2 regions of the Brucella sp. GW823-FHT04E01 genome follow, and region 1 is predicted to be linked to the other one. Evidence: predicted binding sites of a transcription regulator. Region 1 holds the regulator's gene; the other holds the start of a gene.

Region 1 (4,443 bases):
CGACGGTGTTGTTCGGCAAATCCGGATTAGGCACTTCGAACATGGCCTGATGGAAGTTCGGATCGAACTTCTCGCCTTCCGGTTCAAGTTTCTTGACGCCGTGACGCTCCAGAGCCTGCAGCATGGCGCGTTCGGTCATTTCGACGCCGTCTGCGAGCGACTTCAGGCTGGCATCGGTCGCCAGAGCATCAGCAGGAATAGCGTCGAGCGCGCGGCGGAGATTGTCAGAGACCGACAGCATGTCGCGAGCGAAGTTGGTCACGGCATAGGTGCGCGCATCTTGCACATCGCGCTGGGTGCGCTTGCGAAGGTTTTCCATCTCGGCTGCAGCACGCAGGAGCTGATCCTTCAGCTCGCCATTGTCAGCTTCGAGCATCGCGATCCGGTTTGCGGTTTCATCTACCGCCGCCTCAGCTTCATCCTCGGCAACTTCCGCACGAGCTTCAGCCTTGCGCGCTTTCAGAAAATCGTCGGCAGCTCGGTTCAGCGCCTCACGATCCCGGGGATTGTTGATGTCGCGCTGCTCAAGATCGGGGTTCTGGGATTTGTTTTTTTCGTCAGCCATAATGCTACTTCCGTCTTGAATATCTTCTGGGGCGGATATCGAGTTTCATGCCAGTAAAATCAAGGTCTATTTTCAGGGACTTGGTTTGTCCCGGCAAATCTCACAGTTACCGCAGGAGCCGGGAAACGATCTGAGCGGTGTAGTCCACCATGGGAACGATCCGCGCATAGTTGAGCCGTGTGGGCCCAATGACTCCCAGAGCACCAATAACCCTTTGCTCGCTGTCGCGATAGGGGGCGACCACCAGCGATGAGCCGGAAAGGGAGAAAAGCTTGTTCTCCGAACCAATGAAGATGCGGACACCCGAACCGGCTTCCGCGAGATCGAGAAGCTGGACCATGCCGTCCTTGGTTTCGAGATCATCGAACAGATGGCGCAGGCGCTCGATGTCTTCCTGCGCATGGATATTTTCCAGAAGATTAGCGCGTCCGCGAACAATCAGCCGTGCCGGTTGATCCGTTCCGGCACCGCTCCAGACCGCCAGCCCTTGGGCAACAAGTTCCTGCGATAGCTGATCGAGTTCCTGCCGTGTTTCTTCCGTCAGCTTTTTCAATTCGGCTTTGGCTTCGGAAAGCGTGTGGCCATGGATGTGTGCGTTGAGAAAGTTCGATGCCTCGACCAGCTGCGAATTGCTGATGCCGACGGGCAGATTGACGACGCGGTTTTCGACATCGCCGTTCTGCATGACAAGAACAGCCAGTGCCCGTGTCGGTTCGAGGCGAACGAATTCGATGTGTTTCAGCGCACCTTCCGCCTTGGTGGCAAGCACGAGGCCCGCGCCGCGCGACAGACCTGAAAGAACCTGACTTGCTTCGGTCAGAACGCTTTCGACAGAATTGTTCATACCGGCGGAACGAACCTGCGCCTCAATGGAGGAGCGTTCCTCCGGCGGCAGATCGCCCACTTCGAGAAACGCGTCGACAAAGAAGCGTAGCCCGATCTGGGTCGGCAGGCGCCCGGCTGAGACATGCGGTGCGTAGATGAGACCCAGATGCTCGAGATCGCTCATCACATTGCGGATCGTGGCAGGTGAAAGCGTGTGTGGCAGCAGTCGTGAGAGATTGCGCGAGCCAAGCGGATCGCCATCGTTCAGATAGGTTTCCACAATCAGCCGGAAAATATCGCGCGAACGCTGGTCGAGCGAACTCAAAAGCTGGTGTTCCGGCGTTTTCATCATAATATGGTCGCGAACCCTAGTGTGGCTTTGAATCCGAAATTCGTTCACAGCGCTGTTCCCAGGTGATGCGAATTTCGGATTCGCCACACTGGAAATAGCATACGCCAAATATAAGGTCGCAAGTCAAAGCGTCAAAGCCTTTAGGCTATAGTGACAGGCCTCTCAACATCTCTGACGGTTTTTCGGGCAGAATGGCTTTCTATTTGCGACCGGGAAGCCTAAAAAGCCGCACCGGAAAAATGAATCGAGGAATTTTCTATGCGTCCATCCAAGCGTGCGGCTGACGAAATGCGTGCCGTTTCTTTCGAACGCGGCATCTCCAAACATGCCGAAGGTTCCTGCCTCGTCAAGTTTGGCGATACGCATGTGTTGTGCACCGCAAGCCTTGAGGAAAAGGTGCCGGGCTGGATGCGCAATACGGGCAAGGGCTGGGTCACGGCGGAATACGGCATGCTGCCGCGTTCGACCGGCGACCGCATGCGCCGCGAAGCCGCTGCCGGTAAGCAGGGCGGACGCACGCAGGAAATCCAGCGTCTGATCGGACGCTCCTTGCGCGCCGTCGTGGACATGCAGGCGCTTGGCGAAGTACAGATCACGGTAGATTGCGATGTCATTCAGGCCGATGGCGGCACGCGGACGGCAGCCATCACCGGCGGCTGGGTAGCGCTTCATGAATGCCTGCGCTGGATGGAAGCACGCCAGATGGTGCGCGTCGAGAAGGTTCTGAAAGATCATATCGCGGCGATTTCTTGCGGCATCTATGAGGGCGAGCCGGTGCTTGATCTCGACTATGCCGAAGACTCTGTCGCCGAGACCGACAGCAATTTCGTTATGACCGGCAAGGGCGGAATTGTTGAAATTCAGGGAACGGCGGAAGGTGCACCTTTCTCGGAAGAAGAGTTTGCCAATCTGATGAAGCTCGCTCGCGGCGGCATTGATCGCCTTGTGTCCTTGCAGAAGATGGCTGTCGCCTGATAGGAACGAGGTCTGCTCCATATATCGAGGAGACCTCTTCCATGCGCGCAGCACGCATCCTTGAAACCGCGCTCTATGTCCGCGATGTCGCGGAGGCTATAGAGTTCTATCACGGCATTATGGGTCTGGAGCCGGTTGGGAAAGTCAGCGAGCGCAACGCATTTTTCCGGTGCGGCGACGGCATATTGCTTCTCTTCAAGGCCGAAGAGACATTGAAGCCGCCATTGCCAGAGCACTTGCCCGTGCCGTCCCATGGCACAAGCGGTCCCGGCCATGTATGTTTTGCTGCAAGCCGCGAGGAGATGGAACGCTGGCGCAACCATCTGGCAAAACATGGCATAGCAATCGAGGCCGAGTTCGACTGGCCGAATGGTGCGCATTCGATCTACTTCCGTGATCCGTCCGGCAATTCATTGGAGATTGCCGAACCCAAACTGTGGAACTGAAAATGAGAAAACTGGAACAGGGCAAGCTGATCGTCGCTTCGCACAATGCGGGCAAGCTGAAGGAGTTCGACGGTCTGATCGGTCCGTTCGGCTTCGAAGTCAGTTCGGTTGCCGCTCTTGGCCTGCCTGAGCCGGACGAGACCGGCACCACGTTTGAGGAAAACGCCTATATCAAGGCTCTTGCTGCGGCTGAGGCCACCGGATTGCCTGCATTGTCCGACGATTCCGGCATGATGGTCGATGCGCTCGATGGCGATCCGGGAGTCTACACGGCAAACTGGGCCGAGACTGAAGACGGCACACGCGATTTCGACATGGCGATGCAAAAGGTCGAGAACCTGCTGCAAGAAAAGGCTGCCGTTGCGCCACAGCAGCGCAAGGCGCGTTTCGTATCGGTCATCTGCCTTGCCTGGCCCGATGGGGAGGCTGAATATTTCCGTGGCGAAGTCGAGGGCGCGATTGTCTGGCCGCCACGTGGCACTACGGGTTTCGGTTTCGACCCGATTTTCCTGCCCGATGGCTATGAAAAGACTTTCGGCGAAATGACTGCCGATGAGAAGCACGGCTGGAAGCCAGGTGATGCTTCGGCCCTGTCGCACCGTGCCCGTGCTTTCAAGCTTTTCGCCGAAAAAGTGCTTAATGTGGAGCCGGCATCCGCAAAATGAACAAGCTGTTTCCCCCTTTGCAGGCAATAGATGCTGCTCGCGCAAATGCCGCCGGGTCGATCCCAATCGCGCGTGCAAATGGGGAAAATGCGTTTGGCGTTTACCTGCATTGGCCATTCTGTCTGGCCAAATGCCCTTACTGTGACTTCAACAGCCATGTTCGTCACAAGCCGGTCGATCAGGCGCGTTTTTCGGAAGCATTTCTTCGCGAGATGGAAATCTTGCGTGAGCGCACCGGCCCACGCACGATCACCAGCATATTCCTGGGTGGCGGCACACCGTCGCTGATGCAGCCGGAAACCGTGGGTGCACTTCTCGATGGGATCGCGTCCCATTGGTCGGTAGCGCCCGATATTGAGGTGACGCTGGAGGCCAATCCGACCAGCGTGGAGGCAGACCGTTTTCGCGGCTATCGCGCGGCAGGCGTTAATCGCGTGTCGCTTGGCATTCAGGCACTCAACGATCCCGATTTGCGCCGTCTCGGACGCATGCATTCGGTCGAGGAAGCCAAGGCGGCCATTCGGTTGGCACGTGAGATTTTCCCGCGCCTGTCCTTCGATCTGATCTATGCACGCCCGAACCAGACAATCGAGGACTGGCGGGAGGAACTGAAAG
Region 2 (4,443 bases), on a different contig from region 1:
GCACTGAGCGCAGATGCGGTCAATTTCGACGTCGCTTTTCCAAAAGATAAAACAACTGATCAACAGATACAGGCGACCGCTGGATTCACTTATAAGTCCCTGTTTGGTGTCATTGCTTCACGCCTTACAGGAGATGATTGGGATCAAAACCAATATACGCTCAGCTCTTCGGTCAGGCTTAAGAACACGATTGAAGTCGCTCTCGTTCTCGACAATTCCCGCTCCATGGATGAAACTAGAAGCGGGTCGACAAAAAAGCGCATCGACCTTCTGAAAGAAGCCGCCTCACAGCTCGTGGAGACAATGGCCGCGCAATCCACGCTCATAACGCACGTTGAAAACCCTGTGCAATTTTCACTCGTTCCCTTTGCTGGTTCAGTAAATGTCGGCCCGCAATATTTGAACGCAGCCTGGATGGATCCGGAAGGCAGGTCTCCCGTCAATCTCGAAAACTTTACGCTGCCTGTCACCATCGACAGTACACGCAAGATAGAAGAAAAGCCGGTAGGCAGCGGGCGATATTACAAATCTGGAACCGGCTGGGGGGAACGCAATAACAAACCTTATTCGCGTGCAGAACTTTATGCCGACCTTTCCCTGCGATCGAAAGAGACTTGGCTCCCTTGGCAGGGTTGTGTCGAATCTCGTCCGGGCACCTATGCGCTGGATGTAACGCCTCCTTCTGACAACAACCCAGACACATTATTTGTCCCCATGTTCGGCCCGGCTGAGTATTACAATACCGATAGCAGGGGAAACGTCACTTCCACCGTTTTGAACAGCTGGTGGCAAGACGACACATCCTTGGCTTACTCGCCCCGGCAAAGCGACCTCAAGAAATACTATCTGCGCGATTCCCTCGACAAGATTTACCGAGGCGGTAGATCGAATGGCGGCGGCCCCAACTATAGCTGCACATCATCACCTCTCACCCCATTGACGGACGTCACTACCGAAGAGGGGATGAAAACAATTCAAACCGCAATCAAGGCGATGGTACCAAGCGGCGGTACGAATGTTCCCGAGGCTATGGCCTGGGGCTGGCGAACGATCGTCCGAGGAGCACCGTTTACAGAAGCCCGGCCTTCGACCGAACGCGGCAATGATAAAGTTGTGATCGTGCTGACCGACGGCGCCAACACCTATTATAAATATGACGGACTGGCTGGCTCGGGTCCCGACAGAGCTGCAAACTTTTCCTACTATTCAGCGCACGGCTACACTGCTCGCATAACCAAACACTACAGCCAGGCACGTTTATTTCAGGAAAGCGGCGTTTCGGTTTCGCAAAATAACAGTACATATACGAAGGCTATGAATGCGCGTTTCGCAAAGCTCTGCGACAATGCCAAGTCAGCCAGTATCATCGTTATGACAGTCGCATTGGACCTCAGCGAGACGAACAGCACCGAGAAAGCACAAATAGATCTGTTGAGATCCTGCTCTTCAAACTCGCGCGTTCGCATGGAGAGTGGCAGGCCAGCCAAGCTTTTCTGGAACTCAACCGGCGGTGAACTAAGCGAAACATTCAGGCAGATCGGCGATGAACTCTCCAATTTGCGCATTGTGGATTGATATTGCCAACGACATCACCATATGCCGGATCGGACATAGTCAACCCGTGGCCGTTCCGCGTTAAGGATGGTGCAAATTAACCATCATTCATCTGTCAAATTTCTCAGGCAATCTTGACAAGATAAGGTCCGGCTTCTATCTCAGAGCCACGTTAGCACTCTCGCATGATGAGTGCTAACAAGCGCGGATCGGCTCGATCCGTTAACAGGGTTCAACGTCTATAACACCAAGGGTTATACCATGGCTGATATCAAGTTCCGCCCGCTTCATGACCGCGTCGTCGTTCGTCGCGTTGAATCGGAAGCCAAGACCGCTGGCGGCATCATCATCCCTGACACCGCCAAGGAAAAGCCGCAGGAAGGCGAAATCGTCGCTGTTGGCGCAGGTGCCCGTGACGAAGCTGGCAAGCTGATCGCTCTGGAAGTCAAGGCTGGCGACAAAGTTCTGTTCGGCAAGTGGTCGGGAACCGAAGTCAAGATCGGCGGCGAAGACCTGCTGATCATGAAGGAATCCGACATTTTGGGTATTGTCGGCTAACGCCTCCGACTCGGTATCGTCGGCTAATATGGCCTACATACGGGTCGATCATATACCACAAACCAATTCACCATAATCTGACCGGGACAATTCCCAGGAGAGTAAAATGGCTGCAAAAGACGTAAAATTCGGTCGCTCTGCGCGCGAAAAGATGCTGCGCGGCGTCGATATCCTTGCTGACGCTGTAAAGGTAACGCTCGGCCCGAAGGGTCGTAACGTTGTCATCGACAAGTCCTTTGGCGCTCCGCGCATCACCAAGGACGGCGTATCGGTCGCCAAGGAAATCGAACTGGAAGACAAGTTCGAAAACATGGGCGCACAGATGCTGCGCGAAGTGGCTTCGAAGACCAACGACACTGCCGGTGACGGCACGACGACCGCTACAGTTCTCGGTCAGGCAATTGTTCAGGAAGGCGCAAAGGCTGTTGCTGCCGGCATGAACCCGATGGACCTGAAGCGCGGTATCGACCTCGCAGTAACCGAAGTTGTTGCTGAACTTCTCGGCAAGGCCAAGAAGATCAACACGTCGGAAGAAGTTGCTCAGGTTGGCACCATCTCCGCTAACGGCGAAGCCGAAATTGGCAAGATGATTGCTGATGCGATGCAGAAGGTCGGCAATGAAGGCGTGATCACGGTTGAAGAAGCCAAGACCGCTGAAACCGAACTCGAAGTCGTCGAAGGCATGCAGTTCGACCGCGGCTACCTGTCGCCTTACTTCGTCACCAACCCTGAAAAGATGGTTGCTGACCTCGAAGACGCCTACATCCTTCTGCACGAAAAGAAGCTCTCGAACCTCCAGGCTCTTCTGCCGGTTCTGGAAGCTGTCGTTCAGACCTCCAAGCCGCTCGTCATCATCGCTGAAGACGTCGAAGGCGAAGCTCTTGCAACGCTCGTCGTCAACAAGCTGCGCGGCGGCCTGAAGATCGCTGCTGTCAAGGCTCCTGGCTTCGGCGATCGCCGCAAAGCCATGCTCGAAGACATCGCGATCCTCACCGGCGGTCAGGTTATCTCCGAAGACCTCGGCATCAAGCTCGAAACCGTTACGCTCGACATGCTCGGCCGTGCAAAGAAGGTTTCGATCTCGAAGGAAAACACCACGATCGTTGACGGTGCAGGCCAGAAGGCTGAAATCGACGCTCGCGTTAGCCAGATCAAACAGCAGATCGAAGAAACCTCTTCGGACTACGACCGTGAAAAGCTTCAGGAACGTCTTGCCAAGCTTGCTGGTGGCGTTGCCGTGATCCGCGTCGGCGGTGCAACGGAAGTTGAAGTGAAGGAAAAGAAGGACCGCGTTGACGACGCCCTGAACGCAACCCGCGCTGCGGTTGAAGAAGGCATCGTTGCTGGTGGCGGCACCGCCCTCCTCCGCGCTTCGGCCAAGATCTCCGCCAAGGGCATCAACGCCGACCAGGAAGCTGGTATCAACATCGTTCGTCGCGCTCTGCAGGCTCCAGCTCGTCAGATCACGACCAATGCCGGTGAAGAAGCTTCGGTTATCGTTGGCAAGATCCTTGAGAATGCCTCTGAAACCTACGGCTACAACACTGCCAATGGTGAATTCGGCGACCTGATCAAGGCTGGCGTTGTCGATCCGGTTAAGGTTGTCCGTACCGCCCTGCAGAATGCTGCTTCGGTTGCCGGCCTCCTGATCACGACGGAAGCCATGATCGCTGAACTGCCGAAGAAGGATGCAGCTCCGGCTGGCATGCCTGGCGGCATGGGCGGCATGGGCGGCATGGACTTCTAAGAAGTCTATAAAGCACGCCCATCAGGTAATAAGCTCGCACCGCAAGGCGGTGCGGGTGGCGGCATGGACTTCCAAGAAGTCCGTCAAGCTTACTTTGATGAAAATGCGAGAAAGGTGGCCTTGGGCCGCCTTTCTTTTTACGTTGCATAACCGTTTGTGATTTATGAAAAATTTACTCTGCTCGCGCTTTGCTGCACCGAAGTCGTTATTTTAGAAACTTCTGATTGACTCATAACCACCAATCATGGTCAATCCCGAATGACACAGAGATGGACTTCCTGTTTGCCCCCGCACTTTGGAAGTCCTGTCTCAGGCAACAGGAAAGGCAGGCTTCGGCCTGTCTTTCCACTTGCACTTCCAAAAAACTCAGCTTCTATTCTGCGGCGTCAATCTGCGCCTTTCCTGATATCGAGGCGTCATAACGCGCACGAGCCATCATTACCTTTGCTTCATTGGCTATCGCCCACTCACCCAATGCGCGCACAGGCCGCAAGAGATCGCTCCCCATTTCAGTCAGTTCATATTCGACCTTGGGCGGAATTGTCGGAAAGATCGTACGCGTGACGAAACCATCTCGCTCCAGA

The links. The regulator HrcA, encoded in region 1, represses chaperone genes, less so after heat shock. The targets are predictions, from matches to a motif close to GTTAGCACTCNCNNNNNGNGAGTGCTAAC.
Region 2: groES (co-chaperone GroES) is a predicted target of HrcA. The motif match lies at 1,726-1,754, and genes of this name have one in related genera.

Annotation. Positions count from the first base shown of each region.
Region 1 covers NZ_JBXAIK010000004.1:418,940-423,382, reverse strand. Annotated here, with positions in the region: gene grpE (nucleotide exchange factor GrpE) at 1-565, opposite strand, end outside; gene hrcA (heat-inducible transcriptional repressor HrcA) at 672-1,742, opposite strand; gene rph (ribonuclease PH) at 2,001-2,717, shown strand; gene AC1RHM_RS17150 (VOC family protein) at 2,759-3,163, shown strand; gene rdgB (RdgB/HAM1 family non-canonical purine NTP pyrophosphatase) at 3,166-3,828, shown strand; gene hemW (radical SAM family heme chaperone HemW) at 3,825-4,443, shown strand, end outside.
Region 2 covers NZ_JBXAIK010000002.1:938,021-942,463, reverse strand. Annotated here, with positions in the region: gene AC1RHM_RS09785 (TadE/TadG family type IV pilus assembly protein) at 1-1,575, shown strand, start outside; gene groES (co-chaperone GroES) at 1,816-2,112, shown strand; gene groL (chaperonin GroEL) at 2,219-3,859, shown strand; gene AC1RHM_RS09770 (winged helix-turn-helix transcriptional regulator) at 4,233-4,443, opposite strand, start outside.